4 regions of the Paenibacillus sp. JT22N1 genome follow, and region 1 is predicted to be linked to each of the others. Evidence: riboswitches for the same ligand, from Rfam matches in the RefSeq annotation. Region 1 holds a riboswitch; each other region holds the start of a gene.
The links. Region 1 has a riboswitch for cobalamin ahead of cobJ (precorrin-3B C(17)-methyltransferase). Riboswitches for the same ligand answer to the same signal wherever they lie in the genome.
Positions count from the first base shown of each region.

Region 2: linked by a shared signal. The riboswitch ahead of AC58UU_RS09930 (ABC transporter substrate-binding protein) and the one ahead of cobJ (precorrin-3B C(17)-methyltransferase) in region 1 are both predicted to bind cobalamin.
Region 3: linked by a shared signal. The riboswitch ahead of AC58UU_RS15760 (energy-coupling factor ABC transporter permease) and the one ahead of cobJ (precorrin-3B C(17)-methyltransferase) in region 1 are both predicted to bind cobalamin.
Region 4: linked by a shared signal. The riboswitch ahead of AC58UU_RS15780 ((2Fe-2S) ferredoxin domain-containing protein) and the one ahead of cobJ (precorrin-3B C(17)-methyltransferase) in region 1 are both predicted to bind cobalamin.

Region 1 covers NZ_JCAUAW010000006.1:347,766-353,141, forward strand. Annotated here, with positions in the region: gene cobK (precorrin-6A reductase) at 1-109, opposite strand, end outside; gene AC58UU_RS14745 (sirohydrochlorin chelatase) at 106-1,086, opposite strand; gene cobJ (precorrin-3B C(17)-methyltransferase) at 1,106-2,806, opposite strand; cobalamin riboswitch at 2,948-3,149, opposite strand; gene AC58UU_RS14755 (hypothetical protein) at 3,192-3,422, opposite strand; gene AC58UU_RS14760 (guanylate kinase) at 3,586-4,164, shown strand; gene AC58UU_RS14765 (hypothetical protein) at 4,231-4,656, opposite strand; gene AC58UU_RS14770 (SRPBCC family protein) at 4,735-5,211, opposite strand; gene AC58UU_RS14775 (MBL fold metallo-hydrolase) at 5,220-5,376, opposite strand, start outside.
Region 2 covers NZ_JCAUAW010000004.1:168,950-174,325, forward strand. Annotated here, with positions in the region: gene cysK (cysteine synthase A) at 1-123, shown strand, start outside; gene AC58UU_RS09905 (hypothetical protein) at 294-590, shown strand; gene AC58UU_RS09910 (Lrp/AsnC family transcriptional regulator) at 773-1,264, shown strand; gene AC58UU_RS09915 (aminotransferase class I/II-fold pyridoxal phosphate-dependent enzyme) at 1,280-2,485, shown strand; gene AC58UU_RS09920 (aspartyl-phosphate phosphatase Spo0E family protein) at 2,554-2,820, shown strand; gene AC58UU_RS09925 (hypothetical protein) at 2,882-3,409, shown strand; cobalamin riboswitch at 3,442-3,594, shown strand; gene AC58UU_RS09930 (ABC transporter substrate-binding protein) at 3,747-4,760, shown strand; gene AC58UU_RS09935 (FecCD family ABC transporter permease) at 4,762-5,376, shown strand, end outside.
Region 3 covers NZ_JCAUAW010000007.1:165,431-170,806, reverse strand. Annotated here, with positions in the region: gene cbiQ (cobalt ECF transporter T component CbiQ) at 1-633, opposite strand, end outside; gene AC58UU_RS15765 (energy-coupling factor ABC transporter substrate-binding protein) at 630-914, opposite strand; gene AC58UU_RS15760 (energy-coupling factor ABC transporter permease) at 911-1,690, opposite strand; cobalamin riboswitch at 1,839-2,032, opposite strand; gene AC58UU_RS15755 (helix-turn-helix transcriptional regulator) at 2,500-2,721, shown strand; gene AC58UU_RS15750 (hypothetical protein) at 2,737-3,021, opposite strand; gene AC58UU_RS15745 (helix-turn-helix transcriptional regulator) at 3,161-5,376, opposite strand, start outside.
Region 4 covers NZ_JCAUAW010000007.1:171,124-176,499, forward strand. Annotated here, with positions in the region: gene AC58UU_RS15775 (energy-coupling factor ABC transporter ATP-binding protein) at 1-693, shown strand, start outside; gene AC58UU_RS15780 ((2Fe-2S) ferredoxin domain-containing protein) at 1,478-1,846, opposite strand; cobalamin riboswitch at 1,879-2,081, opposite strand; gene AC58UU_RS15785 (hypothetical protein) at 2,215-2,352, opposite strand; gene AC58UU_RS15790 (DUF4023 family protein) at 2,524-2,637, opposite strand; gene AC58UU_RS15795 (hypothetical protein) at 2,684-3,040, opposite strand; gene asnB (asparagine synthase (glutamine-hydrolyzing)) at 3,219-5,063, shown strand; gene AC58UU_RS15805 (XTP/dITP diphosphatase) at 5,118-5,376, opposite strand, start outside.

The sequences.
Region 1 (5,376 bases):
TCTTCGCTGCGCTTTCGGTCACAACCGTTGTGAGTACAGCATAACCTGCTGCGCGAATTCCTAACGCCAGCTCCCTAGCGTCACTCGTACCTGCAAGAACAAGAATCATCGTTTGTCACCTCTTGAATGAGCATGGTCGTGATCATGGTCGTGATGATCGTGATCGTGGTCGTGTTTATGCTCATGGTCATGATGGTCGTGATCGTGGTCATGCTCGTGTTTATGATCGTGCTCATGTTCGTGATGATGATGATCGTCATGATCATGATGGTGATGATGATCGATATGCTTCATCGCCTCTAGACGATATTGGCACATGTCGCAGTTCATCTTCACTTCATCTTGAAGCGCTTCCTGCGCGCGTCCAATCAGAATCTCTTGAAGCAGCGGATGGAAGCCGAAATAAGGAGCCATCTGGAATTGTTTATCTGGATATGTTTCCCGATACCCTTGAACCATTTGTTCCATACGTTGAATCAAAACGCCTGTGAACAGGAAATACGGCAAAATGATTACCTTCTTCGCGCCGAGCAGCAAACAGCGCTCAATCCCAGCATCCATCAGAGGTGCTGTAACTCCGATAAAGGCCGTTTCTACCCATTTCACCTGAAGCTTCTCCCAAAATAAGCGTGAGATTTTAAACAGATCGCTATTTGCATCTGCATCACTGCTTCCACGCCCAACAATAAGTAAAGCTGTTTCACCTAAGTCCTCTTTCACTTGAACTCCGAGATCTTCTACCCTAGAGGATAAAATATCGAGAATTTGTTCATGAACCCCAATAGGTCTACCGTATGTAAATTTCACCAAAGGATATTTTAATTTCGCATCATCAATAGCAGATGGGATATGAATTTTCGCATGCCCAGCCGCAAATAAGATAATCGGAATGACCACAATATGAGTAGCCCCTAATTCTACACAGCGATCAATTCCTTGCATGATCGTTGGTTGAACAAATTCCAAGAAACAGGTCTCCACAATTTGCTCTTTCATCTTACTCGCTATTTCTGAAACAAAAAGGCGAACTTCCTCATTCCCGCCTTCTTCCCGACTCCCATGACCCACAAATAAAACAGCATTCATCCTTTATTTCCCCCTAATTCTAATCGCCGCAAATGGCATTTTCGATAACGAAACCTACCATTTCTTGATGGCGGTAGCCTTCAATTTCTTTGACACGCTTGAAAAATTTATGAAACCGCTCGTTCGGATGTCCTTCTTTTTGGTAACGTTCTACGATCCTGCCCACTAATTCGACAAGCTCCTCAGGATCAATTCCTTCTGCAACAGGCTGAGCCGCATGTGCATTTCGACCTACTGTTTTTCCGCCAAGAAATAGATCAAATTTCTCTTTGCGGTAGACGATGCCGATATCTTGCTGAACAGCCCCATAACAAGCCATGCCACACCCGTTGAACCCAATTTTCAACTCTTTAGGTACTTCTAGATTGCCAATCCGATGATGGATGGCTTCCGCATAAGGAATAGATTCACCTTTTTCCAAATTACAAAAGTCGCATGCTTTGATCTGGGCAACATCACCAATCGGTGATAATAATAAACCAAGTGCACTTAGTTCGGTTGTAATCTGTTTAGGGTTATTGGTTTGCACACGAACAATCAGTTGATGATGCGGTGAGTATTCAATATCTCCACGATCTCCAATAATCTCGCCTAACGCACACAGTTGGGCTGCTGTTAACTTTTTATTCGCGATACCTGGGCTTACTGCAAACTCAAAGATAGATTGGGTCGCAGTCAGCTTCTCATCAAATTCAAATGGCACCTCTTCATTCCCTTTGGATACTGATACTAGCTGCAAGGCTTCCATTGCAAGCTGTAAGGAGTTACTAGGCGACAAATTCGGCGATGACTTCAGCTGGGAAGGTTCTTTCATTTCTGTGACCTCATCATCTAAGAGTTCATCTTCTTCATCGAACTCCTCCATGGATTCATCCCAATCCTGCTCATCCAATTGTTCCAAAGCCCAGGGCTCAGCCTCGGATTTCAACCTTTGATGTGGTTTGAGCGGCTGTGTTTCAGCCCCTAATGTGTATTTCCGCTGATAACCGCGTGGTGTAATCATGAGACCGTCATACAGCTTGGTTGCGGAATTACCAATAATGATAGTCGTTAACATGCCAATATCATGATTCAGCATATCAGCAAGCGTCGTCACAACAACATGTTGACGATCTCGATACGCGCTTTTGACAATCCCAACAGGGGTTAAAGGAGAACGGTACTTTAGGAGGATGCGCTGAGTCTCAACAATCTGTCTGGTCCGTCTACCGCTTCGCGGGTTATATAGGGCAATAACGAAATCTGCCATCCCCGCTGCCTCCACCCGCTTCGCAATCAGCTCCCATGGCGTAAGATGATCACTTAAGCTGATTGTGCAAGAATCATGCATAATTGGCGCTCCTAACAGAGATCCAGCCGAATGAACAGCTGAAATGCCAGGAATCACTTCTACTTCAACGCCTTTCTCACGGGTCCAGCCTTGTTCCATCAATACCTCATAGATAAGACCGGCCATCCCATACACGCCGGCGTCTCCACTGGAAATAACGGCAACTTTCTTCCCCTGCTTCGCTTGCCGCACAGCCTCTTGCGCACGACTCACTTCTTCCGTCATGCCTGTTCGAACTACTTGCTGTTCGGTTAACAGACCTGCGATAAGATCCACATAGGTGTTATATCCGATGATAACTTCACTTTCCCCAATCGCTTCCCGTGCACGCTTCGTAATATGTTCAAAACTCCCCGGCCCAAAGCCGATAATGAGCAGTTTTCCTGACAATTTGTATCACCCTTCCCCATAATTACACAAACAAAAAAGCATCCCTAACATTAAGTCATGTTAGAAATGCTTGGTAAATTACTACAGTTAATAAAACCAGAAGTAACCGCTCTCTAACACTCCCTAATTCCTCGTAGGGTTATTGTGTTGTTGAATTAGGCAGGTCTCCTGACTTAATCATCCCCTTGCACCTTCCCAGGTTGTTACCCAGTGGCATGTTGCAAGGAGTTACCGTAATAAACGGCGATTTTTACAGTGGCGGGTCCGTGCCGGTATTTCACCGGTCTTCCCTTTTAACCATACACCCGAATGGATCTATGGCACCTAATTCCTATGATATGCAATTACGATCATCCTACCATCTATCGATAGGGTTGTCACGTATTTATTCATAGATGGCCTGGTAGAGTCCTTCCATCAAACTCTGGTAACTGCTTGGATTATAGGTCACTTCGGCAAAAGAAACTTGAATGACCTTGTTGATCGTTTTAACGATAAAAAAACTATCCTCCCCACGCTCCGGGTCAATATAGGTATAGCACTCTAAGTGACTGCTTCCCGTTTTTTGACGTAAAAATTCCGTTGCTTCCGCACTTAAATTCGCATATTTAGGCATAGTTAGGTTCCTTTCAATTAAACGAAGTGATGTTAACTATTATAGCGTATTTTTACCCTTTGATTCCTATCAAAACGAGAAAGTATTTCTTTAATTTTCAGAATTTTCGTACTATAATGAATCTATCAAGATAACGCTTTCATTATATGAAGGAGGAATTGATATGAGCAGTCATGAAACGAATGGATTGGTGTTTGTCTTTACTGGCACTAGCGGTTCTGGTCGTAAAACAATTGCCCATCACATTGCCAAAGAGCTTGGTTTCTCATCTGTCGTCTCCTACACAACTCGAACACCTAGACCCAAAGAAATCAACGGGAAGGATTATAATTTCATCTCACGCAAAGTGTTCATCGATAGTGACATTGCAGGTGAATTTTTTCAAACTGTTGAAATTAATGGGAATTTCTATGGTATTAAGAAAGCGGACATCGATGAAGCGCTTCGCAAAGACGGACTTATCTATGTCATTGTGAATCGTTATGCAGCTAATCGTTTCAAGTATACATTTGGAGAAAGAGCTATCCGCTTGTTCATCTATGTCAACAAACAAACCATCATGGAACGTATGCTTGCTCGAAATACGCCTACTGACGTCATTGACCACTACATGAATCACTACATAGAGGAAGTCTCCTACCGCAAGGATTGTGAGCATGTTTTTGAGAATATGAATTTACAAGAAACGATCGACAAGGTGAAGGCAACCATGCTCGCCCACATGGCAACTACAACTAGTTAAATGTGCTATTAACGCCAAGAGACCCGGTGATCGACATCACCGAGTCTCTTTTTTACGATCCAACATTCATTTTAATGGGGCTTTTTTCCTCTTCAAGGCCACGAATCCGCCTAATAATGAAATCGGTACGATGACGATAAAGCCAATCAACTCATACCATAACGGAATGCTATGATTGGTTAACATGGAATCAAATCCGATTGCAGCGCCGATGACACCAATAATGGCCGCATTGAAATATTCGGCACGCTTCGCAACCTTAGCGGCGATGTATCCGCCAAGAAACGACCAGAACAAACCAACTACCAAAAGCAAAAGTAATAGGCCTACATTCGAATATATAACATTTACATCCTGCTCATCCACCGGGCGATTAGCAAAATATATACCGCCAATTAACGCAGTCGATATCAAAGTCCCCAAGTTATCAACCGCTACACCAAGCAGTACACCCAGAAAATGAAATTTTCGTTCACTTTTTTGTTCAACCATAGATTCTTCTTCTCTCCTGATCACTTCGATCTACCAGCCTTATCCATAATACCATGTGGCCGCCTTAGTATCCAGTTCTTACCTTGGAGACCTTGCAGAGTTCGCTGTCTCTTCGGCAATCTTCTTCACGTAGTAATTGCGCTTTTCAAGAAATCGAGTCATATATTTTGCTAAAAACAAGTGATCGACAAGCTTCCCCAATCCTCCAAAAGGTGAGGTGTAATCGAACGTATCCACCATCAAAGTGCCTTGTTCTACAGCTACAAATTCATGTGTATGATGAAATCGCTTGAACGCCCCTCTTACCATTTCATCTACAAAGTAATGCGGCTTATCCATCTCAGTAATCTGGGCAGTCAATTGCTGCTTAATACCAAAATGGTAAGCTTCCCAAGTCACTGTTTCTCCACGCTCAATCAACCCCTGTGTCCTGCCTGCTATCGCTCTTTCCTTCGTATGGGAGGTTGATTCCTCATGGATATCTATACTCCTTGCCAAATCAAAACACACCTCGATAGGTGCATGAATAAGTAACTCCTGTCGTATAGTTGGCATGGCCCCCTCTACTTCCACCAAGTTTCTATCGGGTGATCCGCGGCGTTCACGATAACAGTTTGCCCTATTTTCGGTGTGACAATTGACACTTTGTTATCATGTGCGGCCCTTGTTGCACGCTCTACCGGATCTGTCCAGTCATGTAAGGTCAGCGTGAAAGCTCCC
Region 2 (5,376 bases), on a different contig from region 1:
TCGGCCGGGGCCTCGGTGTGGACAGGTATGCAGATAGCCCGTGAGCTAGGAGCGGGCAAGAGAGTGCTCTGTATTGCACCGGATACGGGCGAAAGATATTTGAGTATGGACATTTTTGATTAAATGCATAAGTAAGTTAGAAAATATAAGCGGCCCACCGGATCCATATGATTCGGATGGGCCGTTCTACATTATTTCTTAATATAAAAGATAATAAAAGAATATTGAATAAAAATTCATAATTGAGTATAATTATAAGTATAAGAAGGTTTGGGATGAAAGGTGGAAATACTGTGAAATTAGCCTACATTAATGCGCTTCCTGAAGAAGGTCAATTCCAGGAATTTATACAGACATATACAGAAGAATGCATAACATTTGGAGCTCAAGCGATTGTGGATTGGAACGATTTCCAATCGGAGCACGTTATCTCGGTTTATGATGAGAATAAGCTTGTCGGAATCGGTTGTATGGCGGGAGAATGTCATGTCCATGTACGCCCAACGTATGAGCATCGTGAAATTGGAACTATGATGAACAAATTGCTGCAAGCCGAATCGAAGGTTAGTTTGGTTCACGGACAATCCTGAAAATTACTGGTAGGCAGAGGCTACTCGGGAGATCCCAGTGGCCTTTTACTATTTGTGAGGTGGAAAATTCGGTTTTACAAAAATATTCCGTTCTAAAACAAGCTCAGTAATTGAATTTGGACAGCAATTCATTGTAAGATTAAAGGATGAACGAATCAGATTTCAGAAAGGTAGGTTTAACCATGGATGCTTTGAAGCTTAATATTCTCGAACTACTGAAGGAAGATGCCCGCAGGAGTGCGGACTTGATCGCCACTATGCTAGGAACGGCGGAGGCCGAGGTGGCGCGAGCGATAAGCGAGATGGAAGCGGATAAGGTCATCGTCAAATACGCGACAGTAGTTAACTGGAGTAAAGTGGATGACGAAAAGGTTACCGCCCTAATTGAAGTGCAAATTACGCCGGAACGCGGACACGGGTTTGATGCTATCGCGGAACGGATCTATTTATATCCAGAAGTCAAATCGGTTTATCTCATGTCTGGCGCTTATGATTTACTTGTGGAAATTGAGGGCAGTTCTCTCAAACAAGTCGCTTCTTTCGTGTCCAACAAGCTCTCGCCGATTGACCGTGTACTTTCAACAAAGACGAATTTTATATTAAAAAAATACAAACAAGACGGCATTATATTCGAGGATCAGGAAGACGATCACCGGATGCTCGTTTCGCCGTAAAGAAGAGGGAATGTCATGATCAAAGATGAGATAACGATCCAGCAGAACAAGGTAAAATCGATGCAGGACTACCTCGCTCCTGCCGTACGTGAAATGAAGCCTTCAGGTATTCGGAAGTTTTTTGATTTGGTGAGTAACAGTAAGGAAGATATTATTTCTCTTGGTGTAGGGGAACCGGATTTTTCAACACCTTGGCATGTCCGTGAAGCAGCTGTGCATTCTTTGGAACGCGGTAGAACGAAATACACGCCAAACTCAGGTATTCCTGAGCTTCGTGAAGCGATTGCCGATTACCTTCATACGTCGTTTAAAGTGAAATATGAGCCATCGAATGAAGTTCTTGTTACGGTAGGCGGCAGTGAAGCGATTGACTTAGCACTCCGAGCTTTGATAACGCCCGGCGATGAGATTCTTATCCCTGAACCTTGTTATATTTCTTATTCCCCAATTACGAGCATAAGCGGCGGTGTAGCTGTTGGGATAGAAACATTCGCGAAGGATCAGTTCAAGCTGACTGAGAAAGCACTTCGCGACGCGATTACGCCACGCTCCAAGATATTGATTCTCTGCTATCCTAGCAATCCAACAGGCGGTATTATGACCTATGAGGATTGGCTTCCGATTGCCAAAGTCATTGAAGAGAAGGATCTTATTGTCATTTCCGATGAAATATATGCGGAGCTGACTTATGGTCAGAAGCACGTGAGCTTCGCGGCTATTCCTGGTATGAAAGATCGGACAATCTTGGTTAGCGGTTTCTCCAAAGCTTTTGCCATGACAGGCTGGCGGATGGGTTATGCCTGCGGTCACCAGGAGCTGATTTCGGCGATGACCAAAATTCATCAATATACGGTGATGTGCGCACCGGTCATGGGTCAAGTTGCTGCTCACGAGGCGTTGACGAATGGGATGGAAGAAAAAGATCGGATGATCGAGTCCTATAACCAGCGCAGACGTCTCATTGTAAAAGGGTTCCGAGATATTGGTCTCGAATGCCATGAGCCGCAAGGCGCTTTCTATGCATTTCCAAGTATTGTCGCTACAGGATTAACTTCAGAAGAGTTTGCACAACGGCTATTATTTGAGTCAAAGGTTGCTGCCGTGCCTGGAGATGTGTTTGGTTTAGGTGGAGAAGGTTTCTTACGTTGTTCATATGCTTATAGTGTTTCTCAACTAAATGAAGCTTTAGAGAGAATTGGAAATTTTATGAGAAAATTGTAATGAATAACGTAAATAAATATGTTCATTATTGATGAAAACTGGTATTCTTGTAGTAAGGAGGGATGAGCATGGCTTTTATGGAATATCAACTATCAACCTATCAAAAACATTTTCAAATTCGTGAACAGGATTTCGGACAACGTTGGTTGACCAAGCGTGCGAAGAAGCAAAACTCCCTTACCTTATTAGAAGAAGAGATTCATTCTCTGCGACGCAGGTTAGAAAAGATGGTTTTTGATGGGGAAGAAATGACATCTGATTCCGTCGTTGAATTGAGCACAATCCTAGACCGAAAAATAAATGAATATATGCATAATGGGAAAAAAAGTCGGTGAAAACCGACTTTTCTCGCGATTATCGATGGATTCAGATAACAAACGGAGGTACGCTTACAACATGAAAGTGAAATGGCTGTTGGTTATGATGATGGGACTTATGGTGTTCCTTACGGGTTGCGGCGGACCGAAGCCGGATGTATCTATATTTATGATGGGCTCTAATGGTTTTCCAAGTGAAGCAGGGGACAAGCTGGAGATTTCCTTGAAGTCCAAGGTGGGCGAGGTTCCTACAGTCAAAGTCAATACATCCCCTATTTTTTCGTTGGAAAAAATGATTGTAGAACTGGCTGCAGGAGGCAATGGCATCTTCATTCTTGCGGAAGATCAATTCAAATCACTTAGTAATCAAGCGGGTTTCGTTTCTTTGGATGATACGATCAAACCGGAAGATTATCCGGATGGTGTTATTCAAATAACCGAAGAAGGCAAGCCTGCTGAAAAGCATCTATATGGTATTCCTCTTGCAGGAAACAAATGGATGAAAGAACAAGGTTTTGAAGGAAAAGGCTTGGTGGCTTTTATTCCTCAAAATGCTCCAAAGTTGAATGAGTCGAAACAAGTGCTCAAAGTAATTGCACAAAAGTAACAAGAAGTCTATAATCGACAAATAGATTGATAGTAAAATATGCAGCCATAGGTGCTGGTAAGCTCATTAAGAAGAGATTGCCACTTAAAAGGGAAGCCGGTTAAAGTCCGGCACGGTCCCGCCACTGTAATCCAGGCATGAGTTGCCGGGAGAGTCAGGATACCTGCCCATGGTGCCGTTTACGACATCCTTCGAGGAAAAGGATCGCGTTAAATCAGGAAGCAACCTGCGGGTTGCTGAGCGCCGCGATTTATCGTCCCCTTTGTTCCTTCGAGAACAAAGGGGCTTTTTTGTTAGGGTCAATCGAAATAAATTGTTCAGAGAGAGGGTTTGCTAGATGAAAAGGAATTCAGTAAAAAAAGCATTTATTCTTACAGTAGCGCTAGTAACAGCAATTAGTCTCGCAGCTTGCGGTAAAAAGGAAACGGAAATTTCTAATCCGTCTAAGCTTGGCGGGGAAGGGACGAAAGCTCCTGCTGCAACGACGACACCATCAACAGCAGCCAAAAAGACGGTCTACCCTTTGAAAATAAAGGATGCTACGGGCAAGGAGTTTACTTTTGATAAAGCGCCTGAGCGTATTGCATCCGTCTCCCCGGCAGAGACTGAAGCCCTTTTTGCAATTGGGCTGGAGGCTAATATAGTTGGTGTATCTGATTTTGATGATTATCCAGAAGCGGCTAAAACAAAACCGAAACTTGGCAGCATAACGAAACCTAACCAAGAAGCGGTGATCGCAGCTAACGCGAATGTTGTATTCACTGGGGTTTCGATGAAACCCGATACGGTAGAAAAGCTGCGTACTTTGAATATTAACGTGTTTAAAGTGGAGCCGAAAACCTTGGATGATGCCATTGCTAACATTCAAACTTACGGATTGATTACAGATCATCAGGAGCAAGCGGAAAAAGTGGTTGCTAAGATGAAAGCGGACCGTCAAAAGGTTGTTAATGCAGTGAAAGACGTCAAGCAAGAGAACAAGAAAAAGGTATACATTGAATTTGCCCCAGGATGGACAGTGGGCAGTGGCGAATACATGGATGAATTGATCAAGCTTTCTGGCGGGATTAACGTCGCAGGAGACGGAAAAGGCTGGTATCAAATCAGTGAAGAGAAAATCATTCAACAAAACCCAGGTGTAATTCTGTTCGCCAATGGGGTTGTCGATAGTAAGAGCAAGAAACCACTTGATGAAATTATACGTACGCGAAGCGGTTGGGATGCCATTGATGCCGTGAAGAACAAGCAGGTGATTGGCCTCGACCAGAACATGCTCAGCCGTCCTGGTCCAAGACTGACCGATGGATTGCTTGAAATGGCGAAAGGCATTTATCCCGAACTGGTGAAATAAAATGAAAAGAAAATTAATGCTATGGGGAGGAGTAGGGGTTATACTCCTTCTTCTTTCTATTGTGGCGAGCTTATCGCTTGGCACTGCTAATCTCCCCGTTCTGCAAATTGCCAGTATTCTCGCCAAGCATATCCCTTGGCTGGGAGATCACATCGATGCCACCTGGCCGCAGTCGTCGGAACAAATCATTAATAAAGTACGATTTCCTCGTGTATTACTGGGAATTCTTGTAGGGGCCTCACTCTCTATTGCAGGGGCAGCTTTTCAAGGTGTGCTGCGCAATCCGCTTGCGGATCCTTATGCACTCGGTGTATCCTCGGGGGCTTCTGTAGGAGCCGCATTTTTAATCTATTTTGGACTGCAAGTGGCGTGGTTTGGGCAATGGTCGATCCCTATTGTTGCCTTCGTAACGGGACTTATTTCTTTATTTCTAGTTCTAAAGCTGGCCCAGATCGAAGGGAAGCTGAAGATGGAGACGCTTATTTTATCAGGCGTGGTCATGCAGGCATTTCTAGGGGCTATTGTATCCTTTATGGTGTCTATTTCCAATCAAGTCATTAATGAAATCATTTTCTGGCTAATGGGCAGCTTGGCAATGCGAGGTTGGTCGTATACC
Region 3 (5,376 bases), on a different contig from region 1:
CTGCATCGTTTTGATAAACATTTGAACAATAATAATGGCTGTATCCTTTAGTTTATTTTGGAAACCGGTCTGACCGCCTCTTGATTGCTGAGCTACATACATGTTATTGGCAATTTCAAATAGGATGAACAGAAACCGATACATAATAAGCATAATTTCCAGAACCAGCTTGGGAACACGAACTTTTTGTAAGACTTGCAGCAATTCAGAAAAAGGAGTACTGAACATAATAAAAGACACGCAACTTAGGCTCGCAATAATACGAACGAATAATTTTCCAATTAGCAGAAGACCAGTTGAAGTAACGGACAACTTCCAGTTAATAAATGTAAATGTCGCCACCTCATGAATATCAGGCAAGGCTGCTTGCAAAGGACGGATCTCTACGACTAATGCGGGTACACTACTTACAAAAAAAAGACATGCAGCACCGATGATAGTTACATAATATTTGATTGGAATGCGAGCGTAGCCTACCGTCCACAGGGCCATCCAAAACGCTATAAGTACCTGGACCGCAGGATGCGTAAGATAAGAAAATATCAGCATGGTAACTGCAAAACCGCACTTCCACATCGGTGATAGGGGGCGTAAGGCATTTTTATAGGAGAGTGAATCGATCTGTTTCATCATTGATTTTTGGATTTAGACGCTTTCCCTTTGAAAAAGCCAAAAGCAAACCCTATGAAGCCAGCGCCAATGGCTGCTTGTAAGGCGAATAGCATACTTTCCGTCTCAGCTGGGAGCTCAAATAAAGAAGAGAACCATGGCGTATAGGAAGGTTGAATACTCTGAATTAATTGTTCAGCGGCGTTATCAGCTCCACCAAATTCACCTTGTACGAAAATAAGGGGCAAGACTGCTAATAATACAACGGCAATCAGCATGAGGGTATTTGCAGTTCGAGTTTTCATAGTTCAGAAGCTCCTTTCATTTTATGTTGTAGAATGGATAGCTCTTTAGGGCTGTAAGATTGTAACCAATTCCATATTAAGACGGTTAAAATGCCTTCACTAATGGCAAGAGGGATTTGCGTAATGGCAAAAATGCCGCCGAATTTCAAGAAGGATGCTATAAATCCACCTTGTTCAGCTGGGAATGCAAGAGCTAATTGGACAGAAGTAACAATGTATGTGGATAAGTCGGCAAGAGCAGCCGCCAAAAATATCGACCATTTTTGTTTGCCGGTTGTTTTCATCATGGACTTATATATGAAGTAACCAACTACTGGACCGGAGAGGGCCATGGAGAAAGCATTTGCTCCGAGTGTAGTAAGTCCTCCATGAGCAAGTAAAACCGCTTGAAACAACAATACAATCGACCCTAGGACGCTCATAGGGAGCGGTCCGAACATTACAGCTCCTAAACCTGTACCTGTTGGGTGAGAGCTGCTTCCGGTTACAGAAGGGATCTTCAATGCCGACAGTACGAAGGTGAATGCGCCAGCAAGGCCGAGCATAATTTTGAGCTCTGGATGTTCTTTTGTAATTTTGATAAGTGCTCGGACACCTAGAAAGAAGAACGGAAGGAAGGCTGCCCACCAAAATATTGCCCAACCTACGGGGAGAAATCCTTCCATAATGTGCATGCCGTAGACGGTTTGCGGTTCATTAATGAATAGATAGAGGGCTAACCCTATAACCACTAGTAAGAAGCTAGTGACCTTGGTCTTTCGTGTTTTTGTTTGCATGTTTTTTTAATTCCTCCTAAATTGAAGTTTGAGTAACGAACAAAAAAGACCAATCCTGATGGATTGGTCGTGGGTACGTACGAATAAACGACAAATATAAGCTAGATGTCGAGAGACTTGACGTACACCGCTCCTTTCCGCGAAGGTTTCTGGGTGCATAAATGAAGGTAGGTCTCCTGGCTCTCGGATCATCGTATTCTTTCAGCCTTCCCTGAATATGCATCAAGTGACATGATAGAAAGAAACTCCCCGAATACAGTGGCGGGACCGCTCGGGATTTGCACCCGATTCCCTGTTACCCCTTGGTTGCTACGCAAGGGCACCTCATTTATTCGAAAAAATATGTAATTGAAAAGAGTATAACATAATATGAAAGATTCGTAGCATAGAGAATTTTTAATTTTAACAAATGTAGATAAACAAAAAAAGATCGCGATTTCTCGCGATCCTTTGCCGTGCATGAACGTCCCAGGAGGGATTCGAACCCCCCGACCGCACGCTTAGAAGTCTGGAAACATTTAAATGTCTTTCGGTCCTTAGAGAAGCTCGTAGAGGCCTTGAAATACGTTCCTTGTTGACATGTAGTTGTTCTGCCTAGAGGTATGCACGAAATATTCTCGGTTGGCTCGGTTGTCCTGTTGTTGTCCTAGCTATCTAGAAATCGTTTTCGCCCAGCACTTTTATCTGGGCTTTTTGTCATCTAGATATTCACGGAATGGACACAAATGACGGGAATCGCAAGATGTATTTCGCGCAATTAAATTGCGATGTTAAAATCCGAACGTAAAAATTGGAGGGAGGTAACTCAGATGCAAAATCTGATTCGGGAGACTGAGTTTTACCAAGTTATAGGTGTTTCAAAACAAACTTTAAGCAAGTGGATGAAGGAGGGATTACCTTACTTAAAAGTGGTCAGTGGCATGGTGTTTTTTGATCAGTCAGAGGCTACAGAATGGGTTCAGCAAAACAAAAGGAACGAGGATCATATAACTTTCCAGGAATCCGCGGCGATGGAGAGATCAGTGTTATAGCCGATGACAGAGGGATTATATAAAGGAGGCTCTAATCATCGATAGACGATCTTTCCACGTGTGCTTTTTCCAAGGTACCATAACAACAGGCGCGATTTCTGATACGCTTGTGTAAACAGGCATCGTAAGAACGGGTGTAAGGCCAAGCACTGCTAGATCCCCTTTAAATACAGGTGTGAGACTGGCGATTCGAACTTGTGTATGGTTATCTATGGAGGTATCATAACGCTCCAACTTCGTCTGTTTCACCAGCTGCATATATTCGATCAGATCAGGCTCGGAGCTCTTAGGCTTATTCACGTTAGTACCTTACCCCGATACTAGTGGATTGTGATTATTAAACTCAATGTCGGGGCTGCCGGTAAGATCTTCATTGCTCCCACTATTTTTTCCCAAAACGGCAGGAACTATCATTCAAAGCTCTCTTCATGAAGATTTTTTAATTTCTTTTTCGATACTCACCTGGCGGATACCCCGTAAACTTCTTAAAGTTCCGGATAAAAGAGTTAACACTGAGGTACCCTACTCGCTGCGCCACTTCGTTTACCTTCAATTCTGATGTCTCCAGCAGCTCGGCTGCTTTTTTCATTCGATAGGTTTGCACATAATCACTAAAATTCATTCCCATCTTTTCTTTGAAATAAGTGGATAAATAGGACGACGTTATTTTCAGATGATCAGAGATGATATCTAATGAGATATCGTCACCATAATGGTTGTGAATGTAGGTCAGAACGAAGTCGCATATCGGATCTGTTTGATCCTTTTTATGGTCGTATAGGATACAGGCCGCTGCCACAAGCTGCTCCAGATATCGATCAAACGCCTCTAAGGTATAACAATCATGGGGCTTCTCATCCTGTATGGTTTCTAACAGACGATCCCGTTCAGCAGGCGAGAAGTTTTTCAACAATTGCTGGGAAAAGGTTTGGGCAAATCGAACGAAATACTCAACGGATGCTTCCTTTTTTTCCAGTAAAGCAAGCATCTTTCTGCCTATTCGCAATAACTCCTTCTCGTTCCCGGCATCCATATGTGCTTGGAGCTCGTTTCTTTCCCAATCCTCAGGTATATCTCCTGTTATTTTAGTGGAAAAAGGGATAATCTGGGCATCCTCTCCTAATTTCCTCGACTCCAGTAATCGTAAAATGTGTCCATAGGTTTCTGTAAAAGAGGTCGGGTCTGTTTGATGCGGACTGACTGCGATCGTGATCAAGCAGTATAGCTGATCCATATCGAATATTTTCCTCAACCGTTGTAGATGTTCTTCGATCTGGTTCGCCTCGTCACCCTTCGAGAAAATAAGGGTAAGGATTAAATTCTGCTCAATTTGAAAGGTTAACGAGTCGTTAAACGATTGCGAAATATGGGTATGGATCAGCTCTCTGATAAAGAAAGAAGCCTTCGGTATATGAATGTCGATTTGCTTTAGGTTATGGCTTCTAAAGATCAAATGAAAACCGATAAGAACAAACGGTGTGTCAAAAGCCATATGCATCTTCAAATCTTGCGTGTTGGTGTGAATTTGTTTGAGATGATTGATGTACGCGTAATTTTTCAGAAGCGAGTTCTTCCGAGTCAAGTCCTGTCGGATATCGTGATGAGCTTGCGAAATATCCTTAATCTTTTCGCTAATGAAATCGAATTCTCTGATGCTGCTGTTTGTAGGCATGGATACATGATGGTGTTGAATGGAGTCCAATATTTTGCGGATCGGATTGTTCAAGCGTTTCGTGAAAAAAATTGATGCTCCGAGACTAATTGCTATAGACAATAGGAGAAATCCAGCTAACAGCCAGTTCAAACGCACGATTTTTGCTTTGATTTGTGAAGAGGGAATAACACTGGTATACGTATATCCGGTTTCCTTGCCCACCTGATAGTACAAGTAATTTTTGCCTTGCTGGATATATCCGGTCTTCTGACCGGAGGCCAGTAAAGAAGAGGGAATTGCTGAATAATCCGAATCAGAGGCATAAATAGTCGTGCCCGTTTCATCGGAAATAAACAGCTTGCCGTCTTTGACCGGCTGATAAAAAGAAGCGAACATACTCCTGCTATTCAACAGAATGATCAAGGAAAATTGGGGATTGAATTGATTTTTGACCAACACTGGGATGAATTGACCTCTATAGATCTGCTGTCCGAAAGAGTTCATGAAAAATGCAGATTCGGGAAACAGCTTGAAGCTATATGGCTTTGCTAGCTCCTGAAGCCAAAAATCCTTGGTATACACCTTGTTCCCATAATAATTGACGAACATTTCCTCGAAAGTCCTTGTCCCTTCCTTTTCAATCACGATCGAATGATCACCCAGTAAGTAAATAATGTTATCGATCATTAAATAGGAGTCCGCTAACATGGATTGAAGCTCGTTTCGAATGCGGTATAGCAGCATAGAGTTGATCTGCCCCCCGGTCGAACCGTTCAATAGCTTCGCATTTTCATTGACGTGCAGGCTCATTCCGAACTTTTTGATCGATAATATATGATTTTCATAATCATTAACGGTGGTATTCAGGTTAGCCTGACTTGTGTTCACGATTTCATTTTGTATGTTGTTGAGAAAAAAAGAGTTGGACATAAAATTGAACGAAACCAGTATGACCACAATGATCATGAAGCTCATCATTAACTTTATAAATAAGCTGCTGT
Region 4 (5,376 bases), on a different contig from region 1:
TTTCTTCAAGCTATTGGCATTCATTCACCTTCATCAGGTCAAGTTTTATGGAAGAACGAACCTTTGACTTACACCCGCAAAGAACTTAAACAGTTACGTCAAGACGTTGGACTTGTCTTTCAAGATCCAGAACAGCAGCTCATACTGAATACTCCTTATGAGGATGTCACCTACGGTTTGCGAAATGCTGCTACTCCTGAGCCTGAGATTACTCGCCGAGCAGAAGCGATATTACGTACGATGGGACTCGAACATTTAGCACATACACCCATTCACCACTTGAGCCTTGGTCAAAAGAAACGAGTAGCCCTAGCCGGTGTGCTTGTGCTTGAACCAAAGCTGCTGCTTCTGGATGAACCAACGGCCTATCTGGATCGCATCTCGGAACAACAGCTTGTCGAGGAACTTGACCGTATACATAGCCGCGGAATCACGTTAGTCATGGCCACCCATGATATGAACCTAGCTTACTCATGGGCTGATTGGATTCTAGTGATGGATCAAGGACAATGCGTCATGGAAGGCACGCCAGATGAAATATTCAATGATAGCAAGGCTATCAATATGCTTGGTCTTGATAGGCCCATGCTGCTAGATTTGTGGGAAGCATTGCCTGAAGCTAGTCGTCGGGGAGTCTCGGCACCAAGGAATGTGAAGGACTTTACAGCATTATTACAAAAAGTCTATTTATAATTATCATCAACGACTCTATATAAGTTAAAAGTGGCTGTCCCAACAGTGATAAATAGTTAGAGGGACAGCTTCTTCATGTATGCATGCATCTATTAATGGTAGCCCTCTCGTTCCGCTAATTCAATGTTTAGCTCTTTTCATCCACCTTAGTGGCTTGTCGTTCCATTATGAACATGTATGACAAATAAGCGCGAAAACCGCGCTTTCAGTGAGAGCTCGCCAAGGTCGACAGAGTCTGAGAAGCTGAATATCGACTTCTCAGCAGACCATCCTGCACGTCCGTGCCAAATAAGCTCTGAAAACGCGCTTATTCAGGAGCACCCGAACCAATAAGCGCGAAAACCGCGCTTTCAGCGAGAGCTCTGCGAGCCGACAGAGTCTGAGAAGCTGAAAATCGACTTCTCAGCAGACCATCCTGCGCGCCCGCGCTGAATAAGCGCGGAAAACGCGCTTATTCAGGAGCACCCGAACCAATAAGCGCGATAACCGCGCTTTCAGTGAGAGCTCGCCGAGTCGACAGAGTCTGAGATGCTGAATATCGACTTCTCAGCAGACCATCCTGCGCGTCCGTGCCAAATAAGCTCTGAAAACGTGCTTAATCTGGAGGGCACGAATAAATAAGGGGTAAGCTTTGCTCACCCCTTACCTAAAACATATAAATTCTGACCAAAGAGGACCTCCCCCTATTGGCGGAAGTCCTTATGGATACGTGCTTTAAGGTAGATATCCCAAAAGGTTTATAAACCATTTGGGATATCTACCTTTTCAAACTTTCATTATCTGATTATTTACTTTGTATGCGACTAATGCCCTTATTTCCTTTTCCGGTTGGCACAAAGCGTTCCTCAAAGCTATAAATCATATGTTCTTGGAGTGGTTTCCCCTCTAATAAATGCTCTCTAACAAGCCTTCTCCCAGTCTCTGGTGTCATTTCCTTGTACCAAATCCCTTGCGGATACACCGTAACAACACCTGCATCCTGACAGCGCCCATTACATCTAGTCCGAGTTGTATGTATTAGATGCTCGGCTCCGTGCTTCGAAATTTCATCTCGGATGGCTAGCGTTGTTTCATCTCCTGAATTTTTCAGACAAGATCCTCCGTTACAGATAAGTACATGATGTTGGACTGTTGATAGATCCCACGTACTCATAAGAACACCTCCCTATCTCCCGTAGGTATATAACTGTGCTGCTGAAATAGGCAGGTCTCCTGGCTTCAGGATCTTCATCAAACGTCAGCCTTCCCAATCGGTCGATCAGTGGCATAGAGACGTTGACTCCTCTGTTACAGTGGCGGGACCGCGTCGGCTTTGAACCGATCTTCCCTTTTAAGCTTACCCTGCGCTTGGATAGCGAGGTGCAAGCACCTATTTCGAATATGAAATTATGACCGAGTTTATTCAAATCATTTAAACTCAACCATCATCTTACCTCATAGTCTATTTACATACAAGGAAAAAGCCCCAACCAAATGGTAGGGACTTCATCGAAGCTGTATTTACGATTTCAAATCACACATTTAAACGGAAGGACGATTCGGTTGGTGATGTCCAGGTTCTGTTGAATCTAGATTCGACTGTATGCGAGAAGATTGCTTCGAATGATCGATTGTGCTCTGTATCCTCTGATCCATACTTTTACTTTTCTTTTTGCTCATGATGAGATTGATCCTCCTGTGAGTTGAAGTAATGATCACTTGATTAGTATGGAGAGATGCCGCACCAAATATGCTGTATAAAATACCCATAAAGGACGAAGGCAAAGGGAACACAAAAGCAAAAGCCTGTAAGGAAACCTCCCTACAGGCTCTTGATGGTGCCATTAGACTTTAGTGCTTCTTGTGCGGCAAATTACTGCCTGGCTGACCGTCACCTTGGGTCCTGAGATTCTTCGCGGCTTTCCTCTGCTTGTCGTGCAGCTTGCTAATGAAATGACTATCCATGAGCATTCGCCTCCTGAAGAAAGAATGGCACTACCTCTTTAGAATGTCACACAAGGTCTAAATTTAAACGCATGGCAAGATTAAGAATCGCGCCTCTTGCTTCTGCATCTGTTTTGACTTTTTCGTACAATTCTTCAAAATTAGTGCGGTTTTGAATAAATTCCGGTTCGGTTTTGATAGCCGTTTGTGTCCAGTTAATCAAGACATTCTCCGCTTGGGTAAGTTCATTGTAAGCACGATGTAGGCCGACACGCTCAATAATTTCTTCCATTTCTGCTTGCCCTACTTCTTTACCTTCTTCTTTTAATTCTGCAATACGTTTATCCGCTTGGTTACTGATTTGCAGAAAATGCTCTCTTGAGGCCAGATAATCAATTTGTGCTTTAGAGTGTTTCTTTTTCATTGTCATCACCTTTGTCATTTAGTAAGTAAGAATTGGGTTTATTGTATCAGGCCTGTCAACAAAACACAAAATCCGTCCGGATGACTGCGCCCATCCAGTTCTGGACAGACATTATCTACCTTGAGTTTGCATACCTTTTATCATCATGCTCTCTTTATAAGGAAAGGAAGGAACGTCTATGTGCGGAATAACGGGTTGGATAGATTGGCGGAAAGACTTGACCGGGTACCCGTCCATTCTAGAAAATATGACGGAAACGCTCCATTTGCGTGGACCTGATGCTTCTGGTACATGGATTTCACAGCATTGTGCCCTCGGCCATCGGCGTCTTAGTGTAATGGATCCAGAAAACGGCGCTCAGCCCATGGTACGGAAACAAGGAGACTACACGTATACGATCGTATATAATGGCGAACTCTATAACGCCCCTGAACTCAAAAAGGAGCTCGAACTTCGTGGACATCATTTCCGCACGACCTGTGATACAGAGGTGCTGCTTGTTGCCTTTATCGAGTGGGGGAGAGCTTGTGTAGATCGACTTAATGGCATTTTCGCTTTCGCGGCCTGGAATGATCAGGAACAATCCCTTTATTTGGTCAGAGATCGGCTTGGCGTAAAGCCGCTTTTTTATTCTCATCAAAATAGTGTGCTTCTATTCGGCTCTGAGCCGAAAGCCATTCTCGCTCACCCCGACTTCGAAGCAGAAGTTGGTGCGGAAGGCTTGGCCGAGATCTTCGCAGTAGGTCCAGCTCGCACACCTGGTCATGGGATTTATCGCAACATGTCTGAGCTCAAACCAGGACAATGCGCTGTATTTGACCGCAATGGCTTATCCATTCGTACCTATTGGAAGCTCGAAAGCCACCAGCACCCAGACGACATCGACGCTACGGCATTACAAGTTGGGCAACTTCTTAGAGACACCTCCCAGCGCCAACTTGTTTCTGATGTACCCATCTGTACTCTACTATCGGGTGGACTCGATTCTAGTGCGCTTACTGCACTTGCTTCTGCTCATTACAAGGAGAGCGGGCAAGGCGTTTTGCATACCTTTTCTGTTGATTACAAAGATAATGACAAGCATTTTAAAGCAAATGTATTTCAACCAAATTCAGATGCACCTTGGATCAAACGAATGACAGAGCATCTGGGGACAGAGCATCATTATATTGAATTCGACACACCTGAACTCGTGGAATCACTGAAAACAGCGGTATTTGCCCGCGATACACCAGGGATGGCTGATGTCGATGGGTCTCTTTATTTATTTTGCCGTGAGATCAAAAAAGAAGCAACGGTTGCCATTTCCGGCGAGGCTGCTGACGAAATATTCGGTGGATATCCTTGGTTCCACAACGAAGAAGCTTTGGCTGCGGGGACGTTCCCATGGTCCTTAAAACTGAACAATCGAGTCGACCTGCTGGCTCCCGATCTTGTGGATTGGATCAAACCAGTCGAATATGTGAGCAATCGGTATCAGCAAGCATTGAACGAAGTGCCGCGGTTAGCTGGAGAAACACAGCAGCAAAACCGTATGCGAGAAATGTCTTACTTAAACATTACCCGGTTCATGCCAACACTTTTGGATCGTAAGGATCGGATGAGTATGGCGGTCGGCCTTGAAGTCCGCGTCCCTTTCTGCGATCACCGTCTTGTCGAGTATGTTTGGAATATTCCCTGGGAAATCAAAACATCGGGTGATCGGGAGAAAGGTATTTTGCGCAAAGCACTCAGAGGCGTTCTACCTGACGATGTGCTAACTCGCAAGAAGAGTCCTTATCCAAAGACACACAACCCTAATTATTTAGCCGCTATGAGAAAATGGGTGCTGGAGATTCTGGATGATCCCAGCTCACCCTTGCTTCCCTTCATTGATGTTAAGAAAATCCGTGCACTTGCCAGCTCAGAGACGAATGATTTCGATCTCCCATGGTTTGGTCAGTTAATGACAGGTCCTCAACTATTCGCCTATTTGGCACAAGTGGATACTTGGTTACGTTCCTATAAAATTTCCATTCGATAAATGAATAAACCTGCTTCCCACCGATGAAGTGGAAAGCAGGTTTTCTTCATGATATTAGTCGTTCTGATCAGGAAGTCTATCCAAAAACATGCGTAAAGCTTTGGCTCGATGGCTTATCTCATTCTTCTCTTCCATTGTTAATTCAGCCATCGTTCTCCCAAGAGATGGGATATAAAACAACGGATCATAGCCGAAGCCGCTATCGCCACGTTCTTCCCCGATAATGTAACCACGGCAGGAGTCCTCAGCTTCAATCACTTCATTAGCTACAGGGTCGATGAGTGTAAGCGCACAAACATAGGAAGCTTCGCTT